Regions from separate parts of the Halomonas aestuarii genome, predicted to be linked through region 2. Evidence: predicted binding sites of a transcription regulator. Region 2 holds the regulator's gene; the other holds the start of a gene.
The links. Region 2 encodes PhoB, which activates phosphate uptake and scavenging genes when phosphate is short. Its sites were predicted from a motif close to TGTCATANNNNTGTCANA; they were not measured.
Positions count from the first base shown of each region.

Region 1: BOX17_RS10495 (PhoX family protein) is a predicted target of PhoB. The motif match lies at 1,822-1,839, and genes of this name have one in related genera.

Region 1 covers NZ_CP018139.1:2,255,767-2,259,174, reverse strand. Annotated here, with positions in the region: gene BOX17_RS10495 (PhoX family protein) at 1-1,712, opposite strand, end outside; gene BOX17_RS10490 (LysR family transcriptional regulator) at 1,908-2,840, opposite strand; gene BOX17_RS10485 (TauD/TfdA family dioxygenase) at 2,949-3,408, shown strand, end outside.
Region 2 covers NZ_CP018139.1:1,684,139-1,687,546, forward strand. Annotated here, with positions in the region: gene BOX17_RS07720 (chorismate--pyruvate lyase family protein) at 45-521, shown strand; gene ubiA (4-hydroxybenzoate octaprenyltransferase) at 558-1,454, shown strand; gene phoB (phosphate regulon transcriptional regulator PhoB) at 1,542-2,231, shown strand; gene phoR (phosphate regulon sensor histidine kinase PhoR) at 2,233-3,408, shown strand, end outside.

The DNA of each region.
Region 1 (3,408 bases), 570 kb from region 2:
GACTCGGCGCCGGCAGGACAGGACAGCAGGCGCGTCAGCTCACCGCTGTCGACGTGGTAGGCCCACAGGAAGTTGTTGACGTGGTTGCCGCTGTCCTCGCCGATGAACAGCGTGCGCAGCGCCTCGGAGAACTTGATGTTGTCGGGGTTGGCGATGCGCTCGGCATGCGCCGTGTTGCCCAGGGCGTCGGGCTCGGCCAGGTCCTCGCCGAAAAGGTTGGGCGGCGCCGCCATGTGCACCGACACCCACTCGCTGTCGATGGGCTGGCCGTCGCTGTCGTGCTGACCGCCGCGCAGGGTGTGCTCATAGACCGCGCCGGCGGTCGGGCCCTCGACATGGATCTCGTTGCTGCCGTCGGTCATCGTCTTGTAGATGTAGGACATGGCCGAATAGGCCTTCTTGTCGGCGGCATTGACCGTCGTGCCCTCCATCTTGGTAAAGCCCATCGAGCCACCCACCAGGGCCGCGTAGCGATGCGTCTCGAGGAAGGCGGCGGCCTTTTCCATGCCCGGCTTCAGCTTGACCCAGTTGACCCTGCCGCTGAAGGGGATGCGGGTGAAGCCGTCGTCCTCGGGATCCTCGGTGCGGATGTCCATGATGTCCGCCGCCTGGATGCCGTCGTCGATCATCGTCTTGATCTCGGCACTGCTGGCGTGGCCCAGGCAGATCCAGCCGATGTCGCCGGCGCCGGGGCCCTCGCCCGAGACCTGGGTCCACTTGCCCACGTACAGGGTGCCGGATGACAGGTCCCGCGGCCTGTCGGCGACGAACATGAACAGGCCACCGTTGGTGGCGTCATCGCCCATCAGCACGGTGCGCTCGTCCGGCATGACCTGAATCAGCTCGTGGGAGATGCGGCCCAGGTTGTAGTGCTTGGCGATGGTGCCGCTGCCGTCGGGGTTGACCGTCACTTCCGGCAGGTGGCCATAGTGGTAGGGGTTGCCGCGACTCTCGTCGCCGAACAGGTGGGTGCAGAAGCTCCTGAAGGTATCGTCGGGCGCAGAGGCGTCCGGCTCGTACTCCTCGCTGGAAAGGTGGGTGCCCCAGGGTGACAGGCTGGCACCACAGGTGATCCACAGGCCGTCGACCGCCGAGGTATCGACATTGTGGTACTTGACCAGTGTCAGCTCGCCGGTTTCCGGGTTCTGGTCAAGGGTCAGCACCGCGATCGGCGACGGCAGCTGTCCATACATCGCCTCATCGGCGCCGTTGCGGCTGGTGTACTCGAACTGCACGACGGCGAACACCGGGTTGCCGTAGACACCGTCGACCTGCGCATTCTCGACCGTCAGCAGGCTGGTGCCGTCCGGGCAGTCGGAGAAGAACTGGCGGTTGTCGGCCGAGGGGTCGCGAATCGGTTGGTTATCGATATCGTAGTAGCCGCCGGCGACCAGGGAACCGCCCTGGCCGTCAGGCAAGCGATCGCCGGTGATGAAGAAGGGATGGTAGGCCAGCTTGACCTGACGGCTGGTGCCGTCGCTCATCTTCAGCTGCATGGCCGAGCCGATGGTGGTGGTCGCCATGGCAGCCGGATGGCTCAGGGAGGGCGCCGGCATGGGCAGGAAGTTGACCGACGCCAGCGTGGCCTGGCTCGCGGCCAAGGCGGAACCGCTGGCGCCCAGACTGGCAAGACCACCGGCGAGGGGCAGCAGAGGGGCGCCCGCCATGAAGCCGAGGAGACGGCGGCGGTTCGTGTCGACAGATTGGGTCATTGGAGCGTCCTTGGTCATCAAATGGGTCGAGTCACGTCGAGCGACGCCGCCCTCGCCTCGCAGCGAAGGCCGACGCCGGTGATCGGCACGGGGAATGATCCCTCGTTGAGATGACGGATCGCTGACAGTGGCATGTCCGTCGGATGGCAACGTCGTGACGGGGGCAGGGACGCGGGACTCGCGGCTGATAAAGCCTCACCCCTTGCGCGGGCTCGTCGCCGATGACGGCTCGCGGCGCTCGATCTCCGAGGTCACCCAGCGGATGATCTCGCCGATCAGGGCGCTGTGAGCGTAGCGGGTGCGCAGGATATAGCCGTGGCTCTCGCGGCGGATCGGCGGCGCCAGGGGGATCAGGCTGCCGTCCTTGAGTGCCTCCTCGACCAGGAGGTCCCAGCCAAGCGCAATGCCCTTGCCGGCCTGGGCGGCGTTGATCAAAAGCGGGTAGTTGTTGTAGCGGAACACGGCCCCCCGCTCCTCGAAGGGCACCCCCGCCAGGGCACACCACTCCCGCCAGTCGATCCAGCGCGAGTTGCGCTCATCCATGTGCAGCAGCGAAAGCTCCATCCAACGGGCCGGGGCGTCCCCCGCCTCGAGCCCATGCTCGGCGGCGAAGGCGGGACTGCAGACCGGAAACACCTCCTCGGGGGTGAAGAGATCCCCGGGCTCGCTCTCGCGGTCACAGTGGATGGCAATATCGGCGCGATGGTCCTGGTCGTCCCGGTCGACCGCCAGCACCTCGATATCCACCTGCGGGAAGGCCGACTCGAGCCGGGAGAGCCTCGGCAGCAGCCACAGATGGGCGAAACCGAAGTTGGCGGCGATCAGCACCCGGGGACGGGTCGAGCGCGCCCGGGCTCTGAGCGCACGGGTGGCGTTGTCGATGCGGTTGAGCGCCGGGGCGATCTCGTCGTAGTAGCGCAGCGCCTCCCGGGTGGGCGTGAGACCGGCGCCGCTGCGCTCGAAGAGCACCAGCCCCACCTGCCCCTCGAGCCCGCGAATGCGCTGGGAGATCGCCGGCTGGGTGGCGCCGAGGGCCTTGGCCGCCGCGGTCAGCGAGCCCAGCCGCAGGGTGGTTTCAAACGCGGTGAGCGCCTTGAGGCTGGGCTGTGCGTCGTCGTTGTCGGCCATAAGGCAACTCTATGGGATGCATAAGATGGGCACGCCTTCCTGGCGCCTGGCCGATGCGTAGAATGCCGGCCCACACGTTTCGTCAGGGCCAAGATGATGTCAGACCCCATGTTTCACGTCCAAGAATCCCCCGCCAAGGTCTTCGCCACAGACGCCGCTGGCACCCGCACCGAGCTGCCGGCCCTGTGGCTTCGCGAGCGCTGCCAGGAGCCGGAGAGCCTGGACGGCCCCACCCAGCAGCGGCTGTTCAATCCGCACCAGCTCGACGCGGACCTGGCCCTGGTGGCGGCCGAGCATCTCGGCGGCCACTGGGCCCGGCTGACCTTCAGCGACGGCCACACCGGGCGCTATGACCTGCGCCACTTCGCCGATGACTTCGACCAGGAGGACGGCCTGCCCACCCCGCGCCCCTGGAACAGCGACATCGACTTCGCCTGCATCACCCGGGACTGGGAGGCGCTCTCGGATCACGACGCCTTCCGCGAGGCCCTCGAGACCTACCTGCGCCACGGGGTGATCATCCTGCAGAACGTGCCCACCGACGGCGCGCGCCTGGTCGAGGTAGGCG
Region 2 (3,408 bases):
GAAGCGATCCACGCTGGCGTCCCTTGGCGGCGGCGCGCCCCGCCATGACCCCCGAGTGGTGGCGCTGGGTCGCGTCACGCGACTCCCTCACGGCCCGCCTGGTCGCCGCCGGCGGCCACCGCGCCTTCCGGGTCCGCCTGCTGGACCAGCGCCTCGGCCGCCCGCGCCGCGACGAGGCCCTGGCCCTGGGGCTGCCCCTGGGCCGCCTGGCCTGGCTGCGCGAGGTGGCCCTGTGCCTGGACGAGCGCCCCTGGGTCATGGCGCGCTCGGTGGTGCCCCTGGACGGGCTGCACGGCCAGCGACTCGACCGGCTCGGCGAGCGCTCCCTGGGCAGCTGGCTGTTCCGCCAGCCCGACCTGGCCCGCGGGCCCCTCGAGGTCGCGGCCGACCCGGCCTTCTTCCCGGCGGCCAGCGGCCCCTGGGCACGCCGCTCGGTGTTCCGCCACCGGCGCTTCGCCGTGCTGGTCCAGGAGTGTTTCCTGGACACCATGACGGATGACCTCGGGCTGCCTTCACGCTAGGCTCTGCCGGCAAGCTTCCACATGCGAGAGAGCGAGATGGATCGATCCCTGATGCACCCCAGTGGCCTGGCCCGGGTGCCCGACTTCCTGCACCTGACCCGGCTGGACCGCCCCATCGGCACCTGGCTGCTGATGTGGCCGACCCTCTGGGCGCTGTGGGTCGCCGCCGAGGGCCTTCCCGGCCGCCGGGTGCTGCTGATCTTCGTCGCCGGGGTCTACCTGATGCGCGCCGCCGGCTGCGTGGTCAACGACTACGCCGACCGCCACTTCGACGGCCACGTCAAGCGCACCCGGAACCGTCCCCTGGCCACCGGCCGGATCAGCGAGGGGGAGGCCCAGGGGCTCTTCCTGATCCTGGTGATGGCCGCCTTCGTGCTGGTCTGCTTCACCAACCTCTTCACGGTGATGCTCTCGGTGGTGGGCGTGGTGCTGGCGGCCATCTACCCCTTCATGAAGCGCTATACCCACCTGCCCCAGGCCTTCCTCGGGGCGGCCTTCTCCTGGGCGATACCCATGGCCTTCGGGGCCGTGCTTGGCACGGTCCCGCCGGTGGCCTGGCTGCTGTTCACCGCCAACGTGGCCTGGACGGTGGCCTATGACACCGAATATGCCATGGTGGACCGCGACGACGACCTGAAGATCGGCATCAAGTCCACCGCGGTGCTGTTCGGCCACGCCGACCGGCTGATGATCGGCCTGCTGCAGGGCCTGACCCTGGGGCTGCTGGCCTGGGCCGGAGGGCTGCTCGCGCTGGGCGGCTTCTTCTGGCTGGGGCTGGCCGCCATGGCGGCGACCTTCGTGCACCAGCAGGTGCTGATCCGCCACCGCGACCGGGACCGCTGCTTCCAGGCCTTCCTCAACAACCACTGGTCGGGCCTGCTGGTCTTCGCCGGCATCGCGCTCTCGCTGTGGCCTGCCGTGAACGGGGGCTGATCGGGCGACAGGCCGAGGCTGTCACGCTATTGTCATCATGACGTGCTGTCATCGTCATCGATGTGCCATTGACCACGAGGCTCCGGGATGACCGCCAAGACCGTACTGATCGTCGACGACGAGGCGCCGATCCGCGAGATGATCGCGGTGGCGCTGGAGATGGCCGACTATCGCGTCCTTGAGGCGGACAATGCCCAGGCGGCCCATGCCATGGTGGTCGACCACCAGCCCGACCTGGTGCTGCTCGACTGGATGATGCCAGGGACCAGCGGCATCGAGCTGGCCCGTCGCCTGAAGCGCGACGAGGCCACCGCCGAGCTGCCGATCATCATGCTCACCGCCAAGGGCGAGGAGGACAACAAGATCCAGGGGCTGGAGGCCGGGGCGGACGACTACATCACCAAGCCCTTCTCGCCGCGGGAGCTGGTGGCGCGCCTCAAGGCCGTGCTGCGCCGCGCCACCCCCCAGGGCGTCGAGGACACGGTGGAGATCGACGGTCTGGTGCTCGACCCGATCAGCCACCGGGTCAGCATCGAGGGTCGCTCGCTGGAGATGGGCCCCACCGAGTATCGGCTGCTGCAGTTCTTCATGACCCACCAGGAGCGCGCCTACACTCGCGGCCAGCTGCTCGACCAGGTGTGGGGCGGCAATGTCTATGTCGAGGAGCGCACCGTGGACGTGCATATCCGCCGCCTGCGCAAGGCACTGGGCGAACCTCACCACCGGCTGATCCAGACCGTGCGCGGCACCGGCTACCGGTTCTCCACCAAGGGCTGATGTGAACCGTCTCTGGCGACGCGAGTTCTGGCGCCTGACGACCCTGGTCGTCGCCGGGGCCCTGGTCGGCTGGCCGTTCGCGGCCATCCCGACCGGCATCGCCGTCGGCCTCTCGCTCTGCCTGGCCTTCCACCTCTACCAGCTGCGCGCGCTCCACCAGTGGCTGACCCATCGCCCCCAGGAGGAGCCCCCCGCCACCAGCGGCCTGTGGGGCGAGCTGTTCGACCGCCTCTACCGCTACCAGAAGAGCCAGCGCCTCACCCAGCAGCGCCTGCGCTCGACGCTGCAGCGCATCCAGGAATCCTCGGAGGCGATGCGCGACAGCGTGGTGATGCTCGACCGCCATGGCGACCTGGAGTGGTGGAACAGCGCCGCCGAGCAGATGCTCGGCTTCCAGCCGCACCAGGACCGCGGCCAGCACATCACCAACCTGCTGCGCGCCCCGCGCTTCGTCGACTACTTCCACGGCCGCGACTACCGTGAGCCGCTGACCCTGCCCTCGCCCATCGACGAGTCGCGGATCCTGCAGTTCCAGATCACCCTCTATGGCGACGACGAGCGCCTGGTGATGGCGCGCGACATCACCCGCCTGCACCGCCTGGAGCAGATGCGCCGGGACTTCGTGGCCAACGTCTCCCACGAGCTGAGAACGCCGCTGACCGTGCTGGCCGGCTACCTGGAGACCTATGCGGACATGGCCGACCAGCTGCCGCCCCGCCTGGGCCGCGGAATGTCACAGATGCAGGCCCAGACCGAGCGCATGCAGAACCTGGTCAACGACCTGCTGCTGCTGTCGCGCCTGGAGATCGACCGGCCCAGCCGGGACGATGGCCCGCTGGACATGGCGGGGCTGCTCGAGGCCGTGCGCCGTGACGCCGAGGCGCTCTCCGGCGGGCGGCACGTCATCACCGTGGAGTGCGAGGCGCCCAAGGCCCTGATGGGCAGCGAGCAGGAGATCCGCAGCGCGCTCTCCAACCTGGCCTTCAACGCCGTGCGCTATGCCGGCGAGGGGCGCCATATCGTGCTGCGCTGGCGCCTGCGGGGAGACGGTGCCTGCCTGGAGGTGCAGGACGACGGCGAGGGCATCGACCCGGTGCACCTGCCGCGCCTCACCGAGCGCTTCTATCGGGTCGACAAGGGCCGCAGCACCGCCACCGGCGGCACCGGCCTGGGGCTC